2 regions of the Cupriavidus sp. GW822-FHT06G04 genome follow, and region 2 is predicted to be linked to the other one. Evidence: predicted binding sites of a transcription regulator. Region 2 holds the regulator's gene; the other holds the start of a gene.
The links. Region 2 encodes LexA, which represses DNA repair genes until DNA is damaged. Its sites were predicted from a motif close to ACTGTATNNNNATACAGT; they were not measured.
Positions count from the first base shown of each region.

Region 1: dinB (DNA polymerase IV) is a predicted target of LexA. The motif match lies at 4,957-4,974, and genes of this name have one in related genera.

Region 1 covers NZ_JBXALD010000001.1:840,773-848,337, reverse strand. The annotation lists gene AC1RKI_RS03880 (aquaporin) at 1-457, shown strand, start outside; gene AC1RKI_RS03875 (carbohydrate porin) at 441-2,267, opposite strand; gene AC1RKI_RS03870 (TRAP transporter substrate-binding protein) at 2,594-3,733, shown strand; gene rarD (EamA family transporter RarD) at 3,960-4,862, shown strand; gene dinB (DNA polymerase IV) at 4,995-6,155, shown strand; gene AC1RKI_RS03855 (MFS transporter) at 6,488-7,565, shown strand, end outside.
Region 2 covers NZ_JBXALD010000011.1:257,312-264,876, forward strand. The annotation lists gene AC1RKI_RS23640 (DUF47 domain-containing protein) at 1-526, opposite strand, end outside; gene AC1RKI_RS23645 (replicative DNA helicase) at 677-2,068, opposite strand; gene rplI (50S ribosomal protein L9) at 2,189-2,641, opposite strand; gene rpsR (30S ribosomal protein S18) at 2,671-2,949, opposite strand; gene priB (primosomal replication protein N) at 2,953-3,252, opposite strand; gene rpsF (30S ribosomal protein S6) at 3,273-3,647, opposite strand; gene AC1RKI_RS23670 (asparaginase) at 3,763-4,770, opposite strand; gene lexA (transcriptional repressor LexA) at 4,968-5,624, shown strand; gene AC1RKI_RS23680 (hypothetical protein) at 5,769-5,945, shown strand; gene AC1RKI_RS23685 (T6SS immunity protein Tli4 family protein) at 6,076-7,565, opposite strand, start outside.

The DNA.
Region 1 (7,565 bases), on a different contig from region 2:
GTCGGCGCAACTGACCGGCGCGGTGCTCGGCGTGATGGCGGCCCACGCGATGTTCGGCCTGCCGCTGCTGTCGATGTCCATGCAGATGCGCACGGGCGCGCCGATGTGGTGGAGCGAATGTGTCGCCTCGTTCGGGCTGATCGGCTTAGGCCTGGCCACCGGCCGACGCCGGCCGGCGCTGGTGCCATTCGTGGTGGCCGGCTACATCACGGCGGGCTACTGGTTCACCGCCTCCACGTCGTTCGCCAACCCGGCGTTGACCATCGCGTGCGCGCTCACGAATACCTTTACCGGTATTCGCATGATCGATGTTCCGATGTTTATCGTCACACAGATAATTGGTGCGGTGAATGCCACGCTGCTTTTCGACTGGCTCTGCCCCCGGCCGGTGGGCGATGAGAGCCGCCCGGCGCGCGGCTGGCCGCTGGCGGCCGCCCCGACTACCAGCGCCGATTGAGCTGGACGCCGAAGATCGATCCGCTGGCTTGCGTTGCCCAGGCGTCGGCCGGAGCGGCGAACGTGATGCCGTCGACGTCGTTGGCGCGGCTGTAGGTGTAGAACGCGCGCAGGTTGGCATTGCCGGTGGACTTGCCCAGCGTCAGCGTCGGCGCGACGGTGAACGCGGTGCGTTGACCACCCACGCCAAACCCCGAGGAAATCTGGTCGTGCGCCACCTCGAAGGTTAGCTTGAACTGGTCGTTGGCCACGAAGGCCGGCCGCACGCGCGTGGCGGCCCATTGCAGCGTGCCGATATTCGAATGATCGAGTTGCAGGCTCGATTCCACCGACCCCGCCAGGCCGGAGCGCCCTTTCCATTCCATCGATTCGGCCACGCGTACCCGCTGCAGCGCCGCACCCATGCCCGAATAGCCGGTCATTGCCACGCGCGACCCTTGCCCGTACTGGAATCCCAGGCGATTGGTGCCGAACAGCACGCCCTTTTGCTCGTGCATTGCCGACGCCCACCACGCGCTGCCGGTGTCCTCGATCTGCTGCAGCGGCTCCACGCGCGTAAAGCCGAGCTGCACCGAACCCTTTTCATTGGTGCCGATCGGCGCGGTGCGGATCGAGTGATAGCTGGGCAGCTTGGCGCCATTGAGGTCGTTGCGCGCGGTGTATTGATAACTCAAGCCGAAATCACCCAGCTTGGCGTTGTCCACGCCAAACCTCATCGACGGCGAATTCGGTGGCAGCAGCCCCGAAGACATCAGGAACGGACTGCTCTCGCGCCGCCCGGCCCACACGCTGGCCTCGTCCAGCACGGCGAGCCCGGACAAGCCGCTGACTGACGTATAGAAGTTGGGCACCAGCGCGTAAGGATCGACCGCCGCCGCGTTGCCGTTGATCGACGTGGCATCGGTGCCCTTGGCCTGCGCGATCAGTTGTACCTGCGTGCCGCCGCCGATATCCACCAGCGACTCGCGGATCTTGACCTCGCCGGTACTGGTGCAGGCCAGGCCCCGGCCAAATCCTGCCGACGGCGTGCCGCCGCCGACACAGGCGCGCTGCTTGCCCGAACGATCTTCCACCGCGGCGCGGCCGCTGTAGCCCATTCGCCACACCGAATCGCCGGCGGGATCGTCGGCCGGCAACTGCGAACGCAACACGGGCGGCGCGTCCGATGGCGTTTCCTGCGCGCTGGCATCGGCGGCGCCGGCCACTGCCGACGGCGGATCGGCCTGCGCGGGGAACTGGCCGAGCCGATGCGGAAACAGCACCAGCGGCGGCGGAGGTGGTGGGGGCGGCGCGAGGGAATCGGGCGGGCCGATGAAATCCGGATTGGCGACGTCAGGACTGGCGCCCGCCACGGTCGATGCGCCAGGCGCATCAGGGGACGCGGCGCCATGGGATGGCGCTTCGGGTACCGCCTGAGTTGGGGAAGTCTGGACCGCCTGCGCCGTTGAGTCAGCGCTGGCCGCACTATCGGGCTTGGCCGCCTTCGTATCGGCGACGGCAGCCGCCTGGATCAGATCCGCCAGCGGATCGGACGCCGCGCCGGCGGTTGGTACTGTCGCCGCCGTCGCGCTCGCTGCAGGCGAGGCAGCCGATGATCCTGCCGCGGAAGGCAATCCGGTATCAGGCGCGCCCGGCTGGCCGCTGGCCAGCGCCGAGGTCGCGGCGGGCGCGCCGGTCTGCGCGATCCGTGGCGGCGGCGTCACCAGCCCGCCCGATTGCGCGCATGCGCCCACACCCCACGCGGCCAGGACGGCAAACGCAAGACGGCGACGGGCGAACAGGCGGGCGGAAAACGGCACGGATTGCAGCATTGGAGGCGTACGACACCGGCATCACAGAGCCGGGGAGTCAGGTTGTATCAGGCGTAGTAATTGACCGCAAGCCGGGTTACAAAATCCATCAACTCACGTCAAAAGCGTGCGAATTCTCACATTGCGAAACCGCGCATGCGCGGAGCGGGCACCACTTTCAAGCATGGCGCGAAACCGTTGCAGAAGTGCGAATGACTAGCGAAAACCCCCATCCGTGTGGGGCTCCGTGCCCAAAATGCCGCCGCTATAATCGACCGACCTGTCTGCCGGGAAACACATCGGGGTAAGGCAGCCGTGCATACATATCAATAAAAGAGGAGATGTCCATGGAACGTCGTTCCTTCCTGTTGAAAGCCTCGGCAGTGGCCGCCACCGGCGCGCTGGCAGCCTGTGGCAAGGAAGAAAAGCCCGCCGCGCCCGCCGCATCGGCCAGCGCTCCGGCAGCGCCTGCGGTGGTAGGCAGCAATCCCGCCGTCGAATGGCGCCTGGCGTCGAGTTTCCCGAAATCCCTCGACACGATCTATGGCGGCGCCGAGCTGCTGTCGCAGCGGGTCAAGGAACTGACCGACGGCAAATTCAACATCAAGGTGTTTGCCGCTGGTGAAATCGTGCCAGGCCTGCAGGTGCTGGACGCGGTGCAGAACCAGACGGTGCAGATCGGACACACCGCCGGCTACTACTACTTCGGCAAGAACCCGACGCTGTGCTTCGACACGACGATCCCGTTCGGTCTGACCGCTCGCCAGCAGAACGCCTGGATGATGCAGGGCAACGGCATGAAGCTGATGCGAGAGTTCTTCAAGGAATACAACGTCGTCAACTTCATGGGCGGCAATACCAACGCGCAGATGGGCGGCTGGTTCCGCAAGGAAATCAAGACCGTGGCCGACCTGCAGGGCTTGAAGTACCGCGTCGCCGGTTTTGCCGGCGTGGTGCTGGCGCGCCTGGGTGTGGTGCCGCAGCAGATCGCCGGCGGCGACATCTACCCCGCGCTGGAAAAAGGCACGATCGACGCGGCCGAATGGGTCGGTCCGTACGATGATGAAAAGCTCGGCTTCTACAAGGTGGCCCCGTACTACTACTACCCGGGCTGGTGGGAAGGCAGCGCCCAGCTGTCGTTCTATGCCTCGGCGCCCGAGTACGAAAAGCTGCCGCAGCTGTACAAGCGCGCGCTGGAAACGGCGACCATCGAAGCTCACACCAACATGATGGCCAAGTACGACACCGTGAACCCGCAGGCGCTGGCGCGTCTGCTGGAAAACGGCGTGAAGCTGCGCCCGTTCTCGAAGGAGATCATGGAGGCGTGCTTCAAGGCCACGCAGGAAGCCTACGCCGACGAAACCGCCAAGAATCCGTCGTTCAAGAAGATCTTCGACGACTGGCGCGTGTTCCGTAACAACGAAGCCGCCTGGTTCAACGTCGCCGAGCAGGCCTTCGCGCAGTTCAGCTACGCGCGCAAGCTGTAAGCGCCGCAAGCGTATTGTCAGTGGCGTCCTCTCCCCGCGTGGGAGAGGCGCGTCGCGAGGGCCGCGCTCCTAAAAAGGGGTGTCCGCTGTGGCATCCGCAGCGGCATCCATCGTCCGCTAATGGACGTTCCCGATGGTCGCATCGCATTTCCACGCGGCAGCCCCACGCCCGTGCGACCGTCCCGGTAGAATCCGCCCACCACCGGACATCTACCCGGCACATCCCATGCAACTTGGCATTTTCTACGCCCTGCTGGCGTACATCATCTGGGGCCTGCTGCCTCTCTATATCAAATCGCTGCACGGCGTGGCGCCGCTGGAAATCCTGCTGCACCGGATGGTGTGGTCACTGGTTTTCCTCGGTGCGATCCTGCTGTGGCGCCGGCATTTCGGCTGGCTGCGCGAGGTGGCGGCCAAGCCGCGGCTGATCCTGAACTTTGCCGCCAGCGCGGGTTTGCTGTGCTGTAACTGGTTCCTCTATATCTGGGCGGTGTCGGCCGACCGGGTGGTCGACGCCAGCCTGGGCTACTTCATCAATCCGCTGTTCAGTGTGCTGCTGGGCGTGCTGTTGCTGCATGAGCGGCTGCGGCCCGGGCAATGGCTATCGATCGCGATCGCGGCGGGGGGCGTGTTCTGGCTGACGTGGTCGGCCGGGCAGTTGCCGTGGATCGCGCTGGGACTGGCGGCGTCGTTCGGCGGCTACGGGCTGCTGCGCAAGACCGGCGCGCTCGGTGCGCTCGAAGGGTTGTCGCTGGAAACGCTGATCCTGTTCCCGCTGGCGGCGATCGCGCTGGGCATGCTGTTCTTCACCGGGCACGACACCACGCGCGCCGCAGCGCCGGGTACGCAGTTGCTGTTGCTGCTGGCCGGCCCGGTCACGGCCGTGCCGCTGCTGTTCTTCGCGGCCGGTGCACGCCGGATTCCGTTGTCTCTGCTGGGATTGCTGCAATACGCCGGCCCCACCATTCAGTTGTTGCTGGGGATCTGGCTTTATCACGAACCGTTTTCCGCGCAAAAGCAGATCGGCTACGCGCTGATCTGGGTGTCACTGGCGATCTATGCGATCGAAGGGTTGGTCGTCAGCCGGATGACGCAGAAACAGGCCGCGGTTATTGATGTGAAGAATTGAATATTTCCAAAAATCTAGCGTTAAATTCTTCTGTCATATAGTTGGGCGGATCTGATCGCGGCTACCATTCCGAAAACAGCCGTGGTCGCACTATACTGTACGTTTATACAGTATTCGCGCGCCCTTTCCCTCATGTCTGTTCCCGCCAGGCGTATTGCCCACCTCGACATGGACGCCTTCTATGCGTCCGTGGAACTGTTGCGCTATCCGGATCTGCGCGGGCAGGCGGTGGTGATCGGCGGCGGGCGCAATGCGGTACCCGAGGTGTTGTCCGACGGCTCGCGCCGTTACGCGCGCCTGCGCAACTATGCGGGGCGCGGCGTAGTGACGACTTCGACCTACGAGGCCCGCGCGCTCGGCGTGTTTTCTGCCATGGGCATGATGAAGGCCGCCAAGCTGGCGCCCGATGCCATTCTGCTGCCGACCGATTTCGATGCTTACCGGCGCTACTCGGGCCTGTTCAAGGCGGCAGTCCGAACATTCACGACACAAATAGAAGATCGCGGCATCGATGAGATTTATATCGATCTCACGAATGTTCCGGGCGAGATGTGCGAGGTGGCGGCCAACATCAAGGCGGCCGTGCACGACGCCACCGGGCTGACCTGCTCGATCTGTGTCGCGCCCAACAAGCTGCTGGCCAAAATCGGCTCCGAACTGGACAAGCCAGACGGCCTGACGATCCTCACGCCCGCCGACATCCCGGTCCGCGTCTGGCCGCTGCCGGCGCGCAAGGTCAACGGCATCGGTCCCAAGGCGGCCGAAAAGCTCTCGGCGATCGGCATCGAGACCGTGGGTGACCTCGCCGAAGCGGACCTCGCGCTGCTGCAGACACACTTTGGCCGCAACTACGCGGCGTGGCTGGTCGAAGTGGCTCACGGCCGCGACGAGCGGCAGGTCGTGGTGGCGTCGGAACCGAAGTCGATGAGCCGCGAGACCACCTTCGAGCGCGACCTGCATCCGCGCGCCGATCGTCCGCTGTTGTCGGAGCAGTTCACCCAGCTTTGCATGCGCGTGGCCGATGATCTGCGGCGCAAGGGTTACGTTGGACGCACCGTGGGCATCAAGCTGCGTTTCGACGACTTTCACACGGTGACGCGCGACCTGACGCTGACCGCCCATACTGCCGATGGCGCGATGATCCGCCGCGGCGCCACCGAATGCCTGAAGCGGATTTCGCTGGAACGCCGTATCCGGCTGCTGGGCGTGCGCGTCAGCGCCCTGCTGCCGGCCGGAGAACAGGGCGACGATCCGGCACCGGTGCAGGAAGCGTTTCATTTCGATGACGACTGAGCGGCGATGACCGCGCGGCGGCCTCCGCGCTGCGCCCGCTGCCGCGATCAACCGCGCCGCACCGGCGAGATGCGGCGCTGCCGCGGGAAACGCGCCCTTGGCCGCGGATGCCGGGGCCGCGTCTTGCCGACCGGCCCGGCCGTCGCAGAGTCCCCACGTCATACAAGCCTATCTATGTCCCGGTAGAATCGGCGGCTTCCGGTGGCGTCCGGGTGTCGGGACGCCAAGTCGTGCCGGGCGTCTCCCTCCGGCGGCAGTTCGCCGCCAACGCCGCCCGGACCCCGCGCACGCGCCATGCGCCCCAACCGCCGCCCCACAAAATTGCCCCGCCCATGACCACTTCCGCCACCGCCCAGCGCGCCACCGCGCCAGCCGCCTGGATCACGCCCCTGCTGGCCGTGGCCTGCGGCATGATCGTTGCCAATCTCTACTACGCGCAGCCGTTGGTGGGGCCGATCGCGCGGGCGCTGCAGCTGTCGCCGGAAGTGGCGGGGCTGATCGTGACGCTGATCCAGATCGGCTATTGCGCCGGCCTGCTGCTGCTGGTGCCGCTCGGCGACATCGTGGAAAACCGCAAGCTGGTGCTGACGCTGATCGGCGGCTGCGCCTTGTCGCTGCTGGCCGCCGCGCTGGCCACGCATGCCGGCGTCTTCCTGGTGGCCGGTTGCGCCATCGGCTTGTGTTCGGTGGCGGTGCAGGTGCTCGTGCCGTTCGCGGCGCATCTGGCGCCTGAGCACATGCGCGGACGCGCCGTCGGCAATGTCACCGCCGGGCTGCTGATGGGGATCATGCTGGCGCGTCCGGTATCGAGCCTGGTGTCCGACCTGTTCGGCTGGCATGCCATCTTCGCCGCGTCGGCCGTGGCCATGGTGCTGCTTGCCATCGTGCTCGCGCGCAAGCTGCCGCAGCGCCAGCCCGCGCCCGGCGTCAACTATGGTCAGATGCTGGCCTCGATGGTTCACCTGTTGCGCACCCAGCCGGTGCTGCGTCGGCGTGCCTTGTATCAGGCCAGCCTGTTTGGCGTCTTCAGCCTGTTCTGGACCACTGCGCCGCTGTATCTCGCCGGGCCCGCATTTCATATGTCCCAGACCGGTATCGCGATCTTCGCGCTGGTCGGCGTGGCCGGCGCCGTGGCCGCGCCGATGGCGGGCCGTTATGCGGATCGCGGACATGGCCGGCAGATGACGGCGCTGGCGTTGTCGCTGGGCGCGGCATCGTTCCTGGCAAGCCGCATCGGTGCGGAAGGGTCGCTGCTGTCTTTGTTGTCGCTGACCGTGGCGGCAATCGTGCTGGACTTTGCGGTGTCCACCAATCTCGTAATCGGGCAGCGCGCCATCTTCTCGCTGTCGGCCGAACACCGCAGCCGTCTGAACGGCCTGTATATGGCGATCTTCTTCGTGGGCGGCGCGA
Region 2 (7,565 bases):
GGCGCTTGACATCGGTTTCCTCGCGGAACAGCTTCGACATGGCCGAGCGCATCACGCGGTCCGCTTCGGATTCAAGCTGGTCGATTTGCTGCGCAGTCTTCAGGATCGTGCTGGCGTTGCCCATGTCTTCAAGCAGTCCAACCGCGATCTTGACCTGATCGCAGCATTGCACGCAGATGGTGGCCAGGCGACGCGCCTCGTCGGTGAGGTGCGTCACGTCGTACAGCGAGATCGTCTCGGCAACATCCTCCATCAGATCGAGAATGTCATCCATGGTGGTGATGAGCTTGTGGATCTCGTCTCGATCGAGCGGCGTGATGAACGTCTTGTGGAGCAGATCGATCGTATCGTGCGTGACACGGTCTGCCTTCTTTTCCGTTGCCTGCACGCGGCGGGCGTGTGCCTCGGCGTTGGGCAGATCGTTGACCAACGCCTCGAGCTCGTGAGCGGCGGTCACTGCGCAGTCGGCGTGCTGGTTGAAGTATTCGAAGAACTTGCCCTCAGTGGGCATGAATCGACCGAACATGAAATGTCCTTGTGGCGCGCCTCACGGCAGCGCTCGGTTGTGTTGCAAATGGGAGGCAGAGCAATTGCACGACAGCCGCCTCGTGGGCGGCTGTCATCAAAGCGCAATATTTTACAGGGTTGCACCGTCCAGCGGTGTAACCCGTGGATATCAGGTGTCGTTGTCGAAGAACGCAGGACCGCCGCTGAAGTTGTCGAACTTCGTGAACTGACCGAGGAAAGTGAGACGGACCGTGCCGATCGGGCCGTTACGCTGCTTGCCGATGATGATCTCGGCCGTGCCCTTGTCCTGCGAATCGGGGTTGTAGACTTCGTCGCGGTAAATAAACAGGATCACGTCGGCATCCTGTTCGATAGCGCCCGATTCGCGCAAATCCGACATCACGGGCCGCTTGTTGGGGCGTTGTTCGAGGCTCCGGTTCAACTGGGACAGCGCGATAACCGGACAATTGAGTTCCTTGGCCAACCCCTTTAATGACCGGGAGATTTCCGAAATCTCCGTGGCGCGGTTCTCGCCGCCACCGGAACCGGACATCAGCTGCAGGTAATCGATGATGATCAGGCCCAACTGCCCGCACTGGCGCGCCAGCCGGCGCGAGCGCGCACGCAGCTCCATCGGGTTCAGGGCGGGCGTCTCGTCGATGAATAGCTGCGCATCGTTCATGCGCTGGATCGAATGCGTCAGGCGCGGCCAGTCCTCGTCGAGTAAGCGGCCAGTACGCAGCCGATGCTGATCGAGCCGGCCCACCGAACCAAGCATACGCATGGCCAGCTGAACGCCCGCCATTTCCATGGAGAACACGGCCACCGGCAAGCCTTGCTCGACCGCCACATGCTCGCCGATGTTCAGCGAAAACGCGGTCTTACCCATCGACGGGCGACCGGCCACAATGATCAGGTCGCCGGCCTGCATGCCGCTGGTCATCCGGTCGAGGTCGATGAAACCGGTTGGCACACCGGTCACATCCGTGGATGTGTCGCGATGGTAAAGCTCGTCGATGCGCTCCACCACCTGCGTCAGCAGCGGCTGAATCTCCTGGAAGCCCTTCTGGCCGCGCGATCCTTCTTCCGCGATGGCAAAAACCTTCGATTCGGCTTCGTCAAGCAGTTCGCGCACTTCGCGACCCTTGGGCGCGAAGGCGGCCGAGGCAATGTCGTCGGCAACCGTGACGAGTTTTCGCAACACGGACCGCTCGCGCACGATCTCCGCGTAACGGCGGATATTCGCCGCGCTTGGCGTGTTTTGCGCCAGCGAATTCAGGTAGGCAAGCCCGCCGACCTCCTCGGCTTTGCCCGCTACCTGAAGCATTTCATAGACGGTGATCACGTCCGCAGGCTTGGTCGCCGAAATCAGGCGCGCAATGCTCTGGAAAATCAGGCGATGGTCAAAACGGTAGAAATCCGCTTCGGAAAGGAAATCGGCAATCCTGTCCCATGCGGCGTTGTCCAGCAACAGCCCGCCGAGCACCGACTGCTCGGCCTCGATCGAGTGAGGAGGGACTTTGAGACTATCTAGTTGGGGGTCTGCGGCGGGCGCGTTCATGGGGGGCAATTATAGCGGCGCCAGAGGCCGCGCAAACAAAAAAGGCAGGAGCATGGCTCCTGCCTTTCGGCGCATGGGACGTGCCAGCGCTTTGCCGGCACATCGCAAGCAAAATACAACTTAGACGTGCTCGCCCAGAACGGACACGGTCACGTCGACCAGCACGTCGGTGTGCAGCGAAACGCCAACGGTGTAATCGCCAACCATCTTCAGCGGACCGTTCGGCAGGCGCACTTGCGACTTCTCGACCTTGAAGCCTTGGCCATCCAGGGCTTCGGCGATGTCGGCGTTGGTCACCGAACCGAACAGACGGCCGTCCACACCCGACTTCTGGGTGATCTGGACGGTCAGGCCGTTCAGCTTTTCGCCTTCGGTTTGCGCAGCGGCCAGCTTCTCGGCGGCGGCCTTTTCCAGCTCAGCGCGCTTCACTTCGAATTCGGCGATGGCGGTTTGCGTAGCACGGCGAGCGCGCTTGGTCGGGATCAGGAAGTTACGTGCGTAACCGTCCTTCACGCGAACGATATCGCCCAGGTTGCCCAGGTTGATGACTTTTTCCAGCAGAATGACTTGCATCGTATATTTCTCCTTGCGGTCCTGGGCTATCAGTTCTTGTGCAGGTCGGTGTACGGCATCAGCGCCAGGAAGCGGGCGCGCTTGATGGCCGTATCCAGCTGACGCTGATAGTGCGCCTTGGTACCGGTCAGACGGGCCGGCGTGATCTTGCCGTTGTCGCCGATGAAGTCCTTCAGCGTGTCCAGATCCTTGTAGTCGATCTGTTCGACGCCAGCCACCGTGAAGCGGCAGAAACGCTTACGCTTGAACAGCGGGTTCTGTTGCTGGAAGCGCTTCTTGTTCTTGTTGTCACGTTTGACGAATGCCATGATTCAATCCTTTTCGAATGCTTTACATCGAGTGATGTGAAAGATCAGTGTCTTGCTGTTGCGGTGCTTGCGAGCCAGAAATCCCTCGCAGTCGAGCAGCGCGCCAAGCGGGAACCGCTCGAGCCGCTGAGCCATGGCGCCTATGCCCATGGCCACGATCGCAAATTCCACCTGCCGGGGCGTTTCCGCCTCGACTGCCTCGCCCGCGTACTGCAGAAAGCAGTTGACGACGGGCACTCCGGCAGGGGTATAGCGCAGCGTGTCCCGCTCCGCGAGCGTGGCGGTCAGCCGTAGCTGGTTCACCGCGACACAGCAGTCCGCACTTAGGCGGCCTGACCTTCCGTGGTCGTTTGCGCTGCCTTGCGGGCTTCTTCGCGCTGAACTTCCTTCATCATCGGCGAAGGAGCGGTTTCGGCCTTCTTGGTCTGGACGATCAGGTGACGCAGCACGGCGTCGTTGAACTTGAACGCGTGTTCGAGTTCAGCCAGCGTGTCCTTGCCGCATTCGATGTTCAGGCAAACGTAGTGAGCCTTGGCCAGCTTCTGGATCATGTAGGCCATCTGACGGCGGCCCCAGTCTTCCACGCGATGAACCTGACCGTTTTGCGACGTGACCAGCTGCTTGTAGCGCTCGATCATCGCCGGAACTTGTTCGCTCTGGTCCGGATGGACGATAAATACGATTTCGTAATGACGCATTGACGCTCCTTATGGATGAGCCACCCGGGCGTCAAGTCCGGTGCGGCAAGGTTGGATAGCCGGCGAGTATAGCCCGAAAACCGGATGACCCGCAAGGATACGTACCGGATTGGCTTCAGTGTGCGGCAAACAGCGCCTGCAGCCGCTGCGGGTCGCGCGCCAAATGCAGATCAGCCGCCAACAGCAGCAGGAGCAACACGCGCGCCTTATAGGGATTCAGGTCTGTGGCTGATACAAACATGCCCACTTCCGGGCGGACCGTCTCGGGAATAGCAACGTGTCCGGCACAGGTGCGGGAGCTGCGCACCACCGCCACGCCCTGGCCAGCCGCATCGGCCAGCGCCGCCGCCAGCGTTTCGTGGATCGACCCATTGCCGGCCGCCGCGACGACAAGCCCCTGCACACCCGCGGCAACCAGTGCATCGATCGCAATGCGCCCGGGTTGCGCATAGCTCGACACAATTTCCACCTCCGGCCAGTCAGTCGGTACGGGCAGACGCTGCACCGGCACCCGGCCCTCGGCTGGTGCGCGATGGAATCGAATATAGGCGTCCTGGACGAATCCCAGCGGACCGCCCGCCGGCGAGGCGAACGCATCGACCGCCGATGTGTGCATCTTGGCGACATCGCGCGCCGCATGAATCTGCTGGTTCAATACCACCAACACGCCCTTCCCTCGCGCCCCGGTACTGCCAGCCACGCGCACCGCATCGAGCAAGTTCAAGGGCCCATCCGCCGACAGCGACGTGGACGGCCGCATGGCCGCCGTCATGACAATGGGAATCGGACACGTCTGCGTCAGGTGCAGGAACATCGCCGTTTCTTCAAGTGTATCGGTCCCGTGCGTGATCACTATTCCGTCGACATCCTCGCTGGTGGACCAGTACGCCAACCGTGCAGCCAGGCGCTCCCACAAGTCGAACCGCAGGTCCTTGCTATCGATCTGCGCCACTTGCTCGGTCTCGATCCGCGCGACGGCAGCGAGCGCGGGCACAGCGTCTACGAGCTGCGATACCGGCACGGTCGCCGCCTGGTAGCGCGCGCTGCTGGCGGGGTTTCCGGACGAGCCGGCAATCGTGCCGCCCGTGGCGAGGATGACGATTCGAGGCAAGGAAGCTGACATGTCTGATCAGTAAGTTGGAGCTCGGCGATTGTATCCGTCACGCCCGCGCGCCCCAACCGCGGCAAACCCGCGCGCAGCAACGGCCACCCACGGCTTTGCAAGCCCGCTGCAAATTGTGCTTGCACTTCACTCGATACTGTATAAAATCACAGCATACTGTTTAAACATACAGTGCTTCGGCACGAGACCGGCGAACCATGGCGACCCTGACACCCCGGCAGCAGCAGATTTTCGATCTGATCCGCGATGCAATTCAGCGTACAGGCTTCCCGCCGACGCGCGCTGAAATCGCCGCCGAATTCGGCTTCTCCTCTCCCAATTCGGCTGAGGAGCACCTGCGAGCGCTTGCGCGCAAGGGTGTTATCGAGTTAACGCCCGGTGCATCGCGGGGCATCCGGCTAAAGGTTTCGCGCAGCGATTCCGAGCGGCCGGACCAATTTTCCTTGCCGATGGCAGGCGTGCTGCAATTGACGCTGCCGCTGGTTGGCCGCGTCGCGGCAGGCAGCCCCATCCTGGCGGCCGAACATATCGATCGCCAATACCAGGTGGATGCCTCGGTGTTCGACGAGCGCCCCGATTATCTGTTACGCGTGCGCGGCCTGAGCATGCGCGATGCAGGCATCCTAGACGGCGACCTGCTGGCCGTAAAGAAAGCCAACGAAGCACCGAACGGAAAGATCGTGGTGGCGCGCATCGGCGAGGATGTCACCGTCAAACGCCTGAAGAAACGCGGCGAATCGATCGAACTGATCGCCGAGAACCCGGACTTCGCAAACATCGTGCTGGAGTCCGGACGAGACGAATTTTCACTGGAAGGCATCGCTGTTGGCCTGATCCGGTCGTCAGGATTCTAGCCTTAGCGAGACACCCAGGCTCCCAGTCTGGACCAGGCAGTACAACCTTCTGCCCTGGTCACCCGCTTTGCTTTGCCCATGCCGCCCCGTCCTCTCAGGACGACGGGCGCGGACTCTTGCTGTCGCAAATTACGAGGTGCTGCCATGCTGCAATCGAACACCGTCGCTTCCCGTCGCCCAGTCAAACCGGTGCCGTTCCGCCAGATCAAGGGCGTCCGCGTCTACCAGGGCGCCCAGCGCCGCACGATGGTCGGCAATATGGCGGCAATCTGCCGCATGCTTGAACTCGACGATCTGCCGGCGAAACCACTTGCTGTCTGAGGCCCCGAGGTCGAAGACGTGAAGGCCCGCGCCGATCGAATCGGCGCGGGGTGAAGGTGGGATAGAGACTATTAGCGCGCCGGGTCATGGATAGTCGATACCCGGCGGGAGCACACTGGAGATGGCTCCCTCAGAACGCGTTGGGCCGTGGCCGGAGAGTGCGCGTCACCTTGTCCCAGAGGGCGATGGACTCGCCTTCGGTTAGGGAAACGCGATCCAGCTCATGCAGATTTAACAGTTTGTTGGGCGCGCCCACATCCAAATCCAGAGATATCAACGGGGATAGCGGACTGCCGATCACGCTATTGGCTTCAAGGGAAAAATGGAACCCCTGGATGCGTAGCACCGTTTTCCCCGCCATCAACCATTCTTCGGCTGGCAAGTCCTTCAGGGCTACGGAACCATTCCGTAGCGTACGCCCGCTGCTTCGACTCAGCGCCGTCCTGATCTGTGCGCCTCGCTGCAATAGTGAATCCTCAGTTTGGATATCCGAATCCGTATCGATGTTGAAGCTGACATCGTCATGGCCGTTCAACACAAACATAGTGCTGGTATTCTCTCGATCACGCGCCTTGCCCTGCAAGAATCCACCTTGGAAACACACTCCCGGCTCGCCTGGAATCTCATCATCGGAGCGCCCTCTGGCCCTCGATAGCAGTGAGATGACTTGGCTAAGACGCTCGGAGACATTGGTCATGTCAGGATCGTCTCTGATAGAGGGTTGATCCTTGAAGTACAGCGAATCCTTTGCCGAAGACGCTGCGACCTGCATTTTGATTTGATGCCCACTGTTCCATCTGTAGGCTTCGATGATGCGTATGCTGTCCGGATCTTCGTAAATACTTCCCAAAGATACGAAGTACCGAGAATCCGGAATCCCTTTGACTTCCTGGTCGGCATACAGAAACCGATAGCCGAAATAGCTCTTTGCAGTCGTCAGCTCATCGCTACGATTTTGAATCGCCCGACGGTGTGCATCGATCGTCATGGGCTCGGTGCTGATGTGTACCCCCTCGACCTTGATGGACTGGAAGATATGGACGTCGGCCGGCATGTCGATCAGATAGCGACCCACGCAGCGTGGCGTCAGGTGTGCAGTCAAGTCTTTCACAATGGCTTGTTCCTGGGAGGTAAGGGGTCGGTGGCGGTTGCATCCCTGCAGTGAGAGAGCAAGACATACGGCCGCCGTCAGCAAGGCGACCTTCGGGCGCAACTCCATTTCATAGGCGCAGAAGTCGCGGGTCTGACGGGTTTTTGAAAAGCGGAAGATGCAGCCGGAGAATTGCCGAGGCTCGGAGCCGTCGCCGGGGTCGATCGAGAACGTGGCATCGCGGCGCACGTACTCCATCCGGTCCAGATCCATCGGATGGGTCAATCGGATCTTGACGCTGTAGGGCTCACCCAGGCGCTCCGTGGCTTCGAATGACACCACGGAGAGGCCGGCGGCACTATTCGCTCCGAGCACCTTCAGGTGATAGGGCTGCTGTCCAGTCACGGACCTTGGCAGCCCGTCGCCCCATGATTTCAGTTCATCCGTCACATCCATCACTGTTGCTTGCTCCTTACCAGCCGTGATCGCGTTCTCCGAACAGGCCGTCGCTTGCGACGCGAGGCCGACAT